DNA from 3 places in the Taylorella equigenitalis ATCC 35865 genome. Region 2 is predicted to be linked to each of the others. Evidence: predicted binding sites of a transcription regulator. Region 2 holds the regulator's gene; each other region holds the start of a gene.
The links. Region 2 encodes HrcA, which represses chaperone genes, less so after heat shock. Its sites were predicted from a motif close to TTAGCACTCNNNNNNNNNGAGTGCTAA; they were not measured.

Region 1: a site for HrcA is predicted at 1,699-1,725, ahead of rpoH (RNA polymerase sigma factor RpoH). Genes of this name have one in related genera too.
Region 3: a site for HrcA is predicted at 1,330-1,356, ahead of KUI_RS01850 (co-chaperone GroES). Genes of this name have one in related genera too.

The regions. Positions count from the first base shown of each region.
Region 1 covers NC_018108.1:65,763-69,051, reverse strand. Annotated here, with positions in the region: gene dbpA (ATP-dependent RNA helicase DbpA) at 1-781, shown strand, start outside; gene KUI_RS08410 (LpxL/LpxP family acyltransferase) at 744-1,295, opposite strand; gene KUI_RS08405 (hypothetical protein) at 1,382-1,555, opposite strand; gene rpoH (RNA polymerase sigma factor RpoH) at 1,765-2,643, shown strand; gene KUI_RS00335 (NUDIX hydrolase) at 2,676-3,289, shown strand, end outside.
Region 2 covers NC_018108.1:1,311,094-1,314,382, forward strand. Annotated here, with positions in the region: gene hemH (ferrochelatase) at 1-703, opposite strand, end outside; gene hrcA (heat-inducible transcriptional repressor HrcA) at 707-1,711, opposite strand; gene KUI_RS06005 (NAD kinase) at 1,817-2,719, shown strand; gene recN (DNA repair protein RecN) at 2,713-3,289, shown strand, end outside.
Region 3 covers NC_018108.1:395,549-398,837, forward strand. Annotated here, with positions in the region: gene groL (chaperonin GroEL) at 1-955, opposite strand, end outside; gene KUI_RS01850 (co-chaperone GroES) at 1,009-1,296, opposite strand; gene KUI_RS01855 (amino acid ABC transporter substrate-binding protein) at 1,417-2,427, opposite strand; gene KUI_RS01860 (hypothetical protein) at 2,596-3,003, shown strand; gene KUI_RS01865 (copper chaperone PCu(A)C) at 3,009-3,289, shown strand, end outside.

The DNA.
Region 1 (3,289 bases), 490 kb from region 2:
AAGAAATCCTGTACATATCGAGCTTATTGAGGAAGAAAAAGTTCCTACAAATTTAGATCACATATTTTTTAAAACCAGTGATTCTGAAAGGTTTGCACATAGCGTTCAAATACTTAAACATTACCAACCCATATCAACTTTAGCCTTCTGCAATACTCGTACTCAATGTGAAAAACTCAGCTCTTTTCTTAATGAGCAAAATATATCATCAAAATTTTTGCATGGCGAAATGGAAAAACGTGAACGTGAAGATGTGCTACTTCAATTTAGCAATAAATCTTTATCCGTTTTGGTGGCTACAGATGTTGCTGCTCGAGGGCTTGATATTGAAGGATTAGATGCGGTTTTGAACATTGAACTTTCACCAAATGTACCTACTCACATACATAGGATTGGACGAACTGGTAGACACAGTGATCGAGGTTTAGTTTTTAATTTAGTAACCCCTGAAGAAATGTATCGGTTTGATAGGATAGACGCTCAGATTCCACTTGAATCCAAATGGGAGAAAATTCCTTCTAACACAAGAAAACGCAATCTGGTCGCACCTATGCGAACCATTAGTATTAAGGGCGGAAAAAAAGACAAACTACGCAAAGTTGATCTTATAGGGGCTATGACTAAGCATCTTCAAATACCATTTGAGGATATAGGTAAAATTCATGTGGCGGACTTTGTTAGCTTTATAGCAGTAAAGCATGAAAATGCGGAAGATATTTTAAATAGAATGCAAGAAATCCCTATTAAGAATCGCTCTTGGATGATGCGTTTGATGGATTAGGTGCGTAAGGTGGCTCCCTAAAGCGGTTATAACTCCAAAGATATTGTGTAGGGGCCTTTCTTATAGCCTCTTCTAATTCATTATTTATCAATTGTGCCTGCTCAGTCTCGGGTAATCCTTTTAATTCAGGTCCTTCTTTAAAGTAAATCTCCCAACCTTCACCCACTTTCTTTCTAATTGCATACACTATGACTACTTGTCCGTCTGTTTGATTTGTTAATTTCCCTGGCAATGTAATCGTATAAGCATCTCTGTCGAAAAACTTAACCCATACTCCATCAGCAGTTGCTGGCACTTGATCGGGCAATAATCCTATAGACCGACCACTTCTTAATGCTCTTAAAAACTCTCTTACACCCGTGAAATTTGTAGGGACTGAGGTCAAATTTTCCGATGTTCTTACTTGAGATAGTACGGGCTCAAAAAATTCCTTTTTTGCTGGTCTATACATAACAACCACAGGAAAATGCAGGGCTAAAAACCGCGAAACAATTTCAAAACAACCTAAATGCAAAGATAAAAATAAGTAACTTTGATTTTTTTTGGATTTGAGTTTTTCTAGTACTTCGGGAGTTTTAAGTTCTAGCTTTTGAAGGGCTTTTACAGAATTAAACCAAATATATGGATCTCTCCAAACATAGCTCCTATCTGCTTGGTAGCCTCTTTATGAAAACTCTTAGAGTAATAACCAGCTGTATTAATATGATCATCTATTCTAAAGGCATATTTCTTTCTTGATACTGAATATATAACTAAACCAAGAAAACGACCCATTCGTTGTAAGAAACTTAAGGGCAGTGAACCCCAGAATTTAATGATTTTTAGGAGCATAAATGATTAGCTAGATTTTATTAGAAGTATTTTAAAACCCTGTGAAACATTTTCATTCCTTGTTAGGTACATTTAGTTTTAAAAAGTTAGCACTCTAACATCAAGAGTGCTAAAATTTGTTTATCAGAAGTACAAATATTTTAGGAAAATACATGTCAAATCAATCATTTGCCTTACAAACGCACAAATCGATGGATCTTATTAATCCAAGTGCTTTAGGGACGATTGAAGCGTATATCCAAGAAGTAAATCGAATCCCTATTCTTACTGCAGAACAAGAGAGAGATTATGCTGAGCGTTTGCAAAAAAGTGGGGATTTAAAAGCTGCTCAAGCTCTGATTCTTCCTCACTTACGATTAGTAGTTTCAGTAGCCCGTCAGTATTTAGGTTATGGTCTTCCACATGCAGACCTTATTCAAGAGGGTAATATCGGTCTTATGAAAGCCGTTAAAAGATTCGATGTTTCTCGTGGTGTTAGATTAGTAACCTTTGCTATGCATTGGATTAAAGCGGAGATACACGAGTACGTTATTCGTAACTGGAGATTAGTTAAGATAGCTACTACTAAAGCTCAAAGAAAATTATTTTTTAATCTTAATAGTCTACGTCCAGAGGGTAAGTCTTTGGATAACGATGATATTGTTGGTATTGCCAAAAAACTAAATGTAAGACCCGAAGACGTAGTTGAGATGGAAAAACGTATGTCAGGGCATGATATCGCACTTGATACCTTGATGGATGAGGATGATGATTATGCACCTATTCAGTATTTGGCTGATGATGAGGCATATGAACCAGAAAACGTTATGTTAGCCCAGGAGCACGATAAACTTGAAAATCAAGGGCTAAAATCGGCTTTGGATCAGCTAGATGATAGATCACGACACATTATTGAAAGTCGTTGGTTAAGCGAGGATAAACCCACCCTTCATGACCTGGCAGCTCAATATAATGTTTCGGCTGAGCGTATACGTCAAATTGAAAATGCTGCGATTAAAAAGATGCGTTCGTACCTTGAGGATTATGTATAATTTTAAGGTTTATATACCTTAGTCCGCTTGTTGTGCACCTTCCTGACCTAAAAGACCTAAAAAAATCTCTTAATGATCGTGCAAGTCTTCCACCAATTGAAGGCTCGCACGATTTAATATTTAATGACCACCATATAGGGTTTGTACACCCTAGTATTATGGAAGATTTTATTGGTTTCGCTTACGTAAAATTTTCATCGGGTAAATTCAAAATTGATATGCATAAAGAGCTTTTAGGTCTTGCTGACCCAGAACTTTTTTTTGCGTATAAGTGTCAGTATTTCAATCAACTTGCACAGTATTTACGAAACAAGGGGCATGCTAAACATTGGAGAAACGAGCAACTTAGCATCTGGAGTGGTGAGACGGAAATTGCACATGTTGAAAGGGCTGTGTCACGTGAGTTAGGAATTATGACTAAAGCGGTCCACGTAAACGCTTGGACTAGAGAGAAAAAAATTTATCTATCTCTAAGAGCACCCACTAAATCAACGGACCCTAATAAGTGGGATACACTTGTTGGAGGTTTAGTATCGGCAAATGAATCACTGGAATATGCACTAATGCGTGAATCGGTTGAAGAAGCGGGTTTACATTTGGAGCCGATACCTTTAATAATTCCCTTACATTACATAACTACAATGAA
Region 2 (3,289 bases):
TCAATTCAACCGTATGTAAGCATTCACTATAGTAGGGATCCCCTGCATCTATCATAGACTGAGGTAATCCATGAAAACTACAAAGCAACCTATCAGGTTGACCATTTTCTGCCCAATACGCTTTGATAGAGTTTGCTATACATTCAATGTACTCAGGAAATCTGTAATAACTTTTAATAAATCGTAGCTCAGGGAAATCCTTCATTTCCTTTACGGTGCGAGCTACTGCATCAAATACGGCACCAGTTGTGGATGCTGAGAATTGCGGATATAAAGGCACAACAATAACACGCTCCCCACACAATCTTTGTCTTAAATATTCAAGAGCATCTTTTATCGAAGGTTCACCATATGTCATAGCATGTGCTACATACATAAAACTAGGCATATACTCATCCAAATTTTCTCTTAAATTTTCAGTGTGGTACAGAAGCGGAGATTTGTTATATTTTGCCCATATTTCCTTATACTTAGGAACCATTTTCTTAGGCCTAAAGGGCAATACAAACCCATTCAATATAAATTTCCAAAGAACGGGGTTAAGTTCAACAATACGTCTATCAGAAAGAAATTCTCTTAAGTATGTCCTAATTGAAGAGGCGGTAGGTTCTTGTGGTGTGCCTAAATTTACTAGCAAAACTCCGACAAAACTTTTAAGTTTATACTCACCTTCAGGTTTAATATATTTGAATTTGTCGTCCATAAATTAAGTACTAAGCGTATTTGAAAGCAACTTGGCCGTGATATCAACTATTGGAATTACCCTGTCGTAAGCCATACGACTAGGTCCTATCACACCTAATGCTCCGATAATTTTACCATTTGACTGATATGATGATGCCACTATAGATAAGTCCTGAAAAGGCACATAAGGGGACTCTCCGCCAATATAAATTTGTACCCCCTGGGAATGTGAAGCCAAATCAAGAATATGTGCTAGTTCAGATTTCTGCTCAAATAAAGTGAACGTTTTTTTAAGTTTTGTTAAATCACTAGCTAAATCTTCAGAATCTAATAATTTACCCTGACCTGAAATTTTTACTTCACTTTCAGAACGAGAACCCACAGAATCAATCGACGACTGCATAAGTTGTGAGATATCAATTTTAAGTTCGCTTAGTTGATTTGAGATTTCAACTCTTACTTCAGAAAGTGGCAATCCAGCATAATTACTATTTAAATAGCTTGCAGCCTGATGTAGAGATTTATCAGAAATATTTGTATCTACGTTAAGAATTTTATTGAACACTTCGCCTTGAGGTGAAACTAAAATCATAAGAACAGAAGAACCTGAAAGCCTGATAAATTCTATATGTTTAAAATGCATCTCTCGATTTGGAACAACTACTACTCCAGCAAAATGCGTAAGCTTAGATAAAATACCTGCTGCCGACTCCATCAGCTCTGGCAATGATGAAGAGCTAGCCGCACTAAACGCTTCCTCAATTACTTCATGACTATCATAAAAGTTTTGCTTTGATGTGAGTAAATTGTTCACGAAATATGAATAACCCTTCGGAGTTGGAATTCGACCAGCAGACGTGTGTGGACTATGAATAAGTCCTAACCTCTCCAAATCAGACATCACATTACGAATAGTGGCAGATGAAAGACTAAAATAAGAAGCCAATAACTTAGAGCCTACTGGCTGCCCTTTTTGAATATATTCCTGAATCAATTTTGTAAGTAACTCTGCAGACCGATCATCCATTTAATACCTTACTACACCCTAGGACAAAAATATCCTAATATCAATTTTGCTAGTTGCTTAATATATAATTCATTTAATCATATTTTGCTTATATAAGGTTGATTTATGCATTTTTCAACCATTGCTTTGGTTGGGCGTTATCAAGATTCTGGCATGGATGTGCCTTTGCGTGAATTGGCTAATCAGCTAATTGATGCTGGAATTGAAGTTATTATTGAAAAAGATACAGCCAAATATACAGGCTTAAAAGAGTTTCATATCGGTTCTATAGATCAAATCGGCGCCTTGGCTGATATGACTATAGTTCTTGGCGGAGATGGCACTATGCTTGGAGCCGCCCGTTCATTAGCTCCATTTCACGTGCCTCTTTTAGGTATTAACCACGGAAGGCTGGGCTTTATTACTGATGTACCTGTACATAAATCAAAAGCCGCAGTTCAGTCTGTAATCGAAGGTAAATTCACGGTAGAAAAAAGATCGCTTCTTGAGGGTACTATTATCAGGGGATCTGAGGAGATACATGCTGGCATTGCATTAAATGATGTAGTTTTAAATCGTGCTGGTATAGCTGGTATGATTGAAGTTTCAGTGGATTATGATGGTGTGCATATGTATAGGCAGCGTGCGGACGGTATTATCATATCGACTCCAACTGGGTCTACAGCCTACTCTCTATCTGCTAATGGACCTATTATGCATCCAAAGACCGATGCTTTTTTGGTCGTACCCATTGCCCCCCAAACACTTTCACATAGACCTATAGTATTGCCAACTTCAGGAGCTATTACCCTAACGGTTTGCGATGCAAGTCATTCAGGTTTCGGCGCAAATGTACACTTCGATATGCAAAGCTGGAACAATCTTCAAGTTAACGACAAAATCATGGTGCGCAAATCAAAACATCCAGCTCAATTTATTCATCCTGTGGGTTATAGCTACTTCTCCACATTACGTAAAAAACTGCATTGGAATATTATGCCTGATGGCAATGAGGACTGCGGATGCTGATATCGCTTCATATACGCGATTTTGTAATTGTTGACCGAGCAGACATTAACTTCAAAAACGGTTTTACAGTTTTTACTGGAGAGACTGGTGCGGGCAAATCCATACTTATTGATGCTCTTCTTTTGACTCTCGGTCAAAGGGCAAGTGCATCGGTTGTTAGATCTGGTTGCACAAAGGCTGATATTTCTTCCGTATTCTCAGTTGATGATGAGCTTCGCAGTTGGCTTACAGAGCGGGACTTTGAGGCCGATGAGTTAATTCTTAGACGTGTAATCGACTCCAATTCAAACAGCAAAGCGTATATTAACGGTGTACCCTCAACTCTTGCCCAGATGAAAGAATTGGCTGAGCTACTTATTGATATTCATGGGCAGCACGCACATCAATTGCTTTTACGTGCCCAATCTCAAAGAAATCTTTTGGACACTCAAGGTGGACACATCTCCTTGGTACATGAGCTAAGTTCAGCTTGGTCTAAGTGGCAATATTCCCTAGCTCAACTTGAAGAGGCAAAATCTCGTTCACAAAATATTGAACGTGAAATCGCTCAAGTACAGTGGGAGCTTGGAG
Region 3 (3,289 bases), 820 kb from region 2:
GACCAAGATTTTCTAATGTAGCAGTTTCAAGAGACATACCTGTTTCTTCAGAAATTACAACACCATTAGTCAATACAGCGATATCCTCAAGCATAGCTTTGCGACGGTCACCAAAGCCAGGAGCTTTAACAGCAACAGTTTTAAGAATGCCACGGATATTATTTACTACTAAAGTTGCAAGAGCTTCACCTTCAACATCTTCTGCAATAATTAGAAGAGGGCGACTAGTTTTAGCTACTTGCTCAAGAACTGGTAGAAGATCACGAATGTTAGAGATTTTTTTGTCGTGGATTAAGATATATGGATCATCTAAAGCAGCAATTTGTTTTTCACCGTTATTAATAAAGTAAGGTGATAGATATCCACGGTCAAATTGCATACCTTCTACTACATCTAGTTCGTTTTCTAGTGATTTACCGTCTTCTACAGTAATAACACCTTCTTTACCTACTTTGTCCATAGCATTAGCGATAATTTCACCAACTGATGTGTCGCTATTTGCTGAAATAGAAGCTACTTGAGCAATTTCTTTTGAAGTAGAACTTGGGCGAGAAAGCTTTTGAAGTTCATCAACTGAAGCGGCAACCGCTTTATCAATACCGCGTTTAAGATCCATAGGATTGATACCAGCTGCTACATATTTAAGACCTTCCTCTACGATAGCTTGAGCAAGAACAGTAGCAGTTGTAGTACCATCACCCGCATTATCCGCAGTTTTAGAAGCAACTTCACGCACTAATTGTGCACCGATGTTTTCAAATTTATCTTTAAGTTCAATTTCTTTGGCAACGCTAACGCCGTCTTTTGTTACAAGTGGTGCACCGAATGAACGCTCTAATACAACATTACGTCCTTTTGGTCCAAGAGTAGTTTTAACTGCATTCGCCAATACATTAACGCCACGAACGATACGAGAACGAGCGTCATCTCCGAAAAATACTTGTTTAGCTGTCATTTTAGTAATTCCTAATTTTTATCTAATAATTAAAATGTGGGGTCAAAATTCGATTATTCAACTACAGCAAGAATTTCTTCGTCACGGATAACTAGTAATTCTTCACCGTCCATTTTTACTGCTTGACCTGCATACTTACCGAAAAGTACACGATCACCAACTTTAAGGTCTACAGAAATAAGTTGACCACTTTCAGATTTACGACCAGGACCTACCGCAACTACTTCACCAATATCTTGTTTTTCTTCTGCACTGCCAGCTAGGATAATGCCAGATTCAGTTGTTTTTTTGTTATCTACTCTTTTGATAACCACTAAATTTTGTAATGGACGTAATGCCATGAATGTACTCCTCATAAGTAACAATGTAAAAAATTAGCACTCAATGCTTATGAGTGCTAATTATATGGGCTATTTCTGAAATTTCAAGGGCGATTTTTAACGAGCCCTAAATTTTAGAAATTAACGAATTGGAAGACCGTAGTGCAGACCACCATCAGTATAAAGTTTATTTAGACCGCGAGGAACTTTAAGAGCACTGTCTTTTCCAACGTTTCTATCAAAACTTTCACCGTAATTACCCACTTGCTTGATTACTTGGTAAGCCCAGTCTTCGCTTAGGCCTAGATTTTTTCCGCTACCTTCGGTTACACCAAGAAGGCGTTGCACGTTAGGATTTGTTGAATTTTTCTGCTCATCTACATTTTTACTAGTAATGCCAAGCTCTTCTGCATTCCACTGAGCATGCATAACCCATTTAACAATATTGAACCATTTGTCATCGCTTTGACGTACAAAAGGTCCCAAAGGTTCTTTAGAAATAATCTCTGGCAATACAACGTAGTCATCTGGATTAGATAATTTAGAGATTCTAATTGATGCTAATCCAGAAGCATCTGTAGTAAATACATCGCAACGACCAGAGGCAAACGCATTAACCACTTCATTAAACTGATCAAATACTACTGGTTTATAAGTGATTTTATTAGCCCTAGCCCAGTCAGCCATGGTGTTTTCGTTTGAGGTACCAGTTTGCATGCAGACTGTAGCTCCATCAAGCTCTTTTGCACTTTTAACGCCTAAATCCTTTTTAATTAAAAAGCCCTGACCGTCATAAAAATTAACGCCTGGAGACATAAGACCGATGGCAGTATCACGTTGTTGAGTAACTGTAGTATTGCGAGTAAGAATATCTATCTCACCCGATTGAAGAGCAGTAAATCTTTGTTGAGAGTTTAAAGGGACGGTTTTAAATTTAGATGCATCTCCAAAAACAGCGGCAGCTATTGACTTACAAAGGTCAACATCTAAACCTTCCCATTCGCCTTTATCATTTGGAGCAGAAAAACCTGCGAACCCAGTCGTAGTACCACACACAACATGTCCACGGCTTTTAACAGTTTCTAATGTATCTGCCTGAACTTGTGTAGATGCTAAAACTAGTCCAGCTATTAATAAAGATAATTTTTTCATTTAATCTCCCTAGCGAGTTATAGTTTGTTTACAAAATATATCAAATTTTGATATTTCAATTAGTGCAATGTTGCAGATAGTAAAAAATCTTTTTCTATATTTCAATAATTAAATATTCAGATTTTTTATAAGTAGAATACTCGAACATTTTAAAAAAAGGAGATTTTTATGAAATCAGCACTATTTTTATCTTTAGGTTTGGCTTTCGGTTCAGTTGCTTTTGCTCAAACTGCACCTTCTGAAATGAAAACTAACACAGATGAGTCTATGAACACAGAAGTTGTTAAACCAGCTGAAACTAAAGAAGCACCAGCTGCTCAAGACCAAGCTGCACCATCTTCAGAAATGAAGACTAATACTGACGAGTCTATGGATATGAAAAAGGACGAAATGAAAAAAGATGAGGCTGCTGCTACTCCAGTAACTCCACTTCCAATTCCTCCAGGTACAGCTACAGAACCAGCTAAAGACGAAACTGCTCCTGCATCAGAAACTAAAACTAACACTGATGAATCTATGGATATGCACAAAGATCACGAGCAAAAAAATGACGTTGAAAAAAAAACGCTCCAGTAACTAAAATTTCTTCTAATGATTTAGAAGTTAATAAATGCTGGATTAGGCTTTTCCCTTCCGATAGGTTTTCTGCTCTTTATTTTGACGTGACAAATAATAGCGAAACTGAAACTGCATATATCGTGGGAGTTTCTTCTGAAAAATTTAAGGAAGCAGACATGCACGAAACATATACAGCGGAAGGGGTTATGGCTGGCATGAGATCAGTTGATTGGGTAGAGGTGGCACCTAAATCAACAGTTAATTTCAAAAGTGGTGGCTATCACGTTATGCTATCAAAACATGA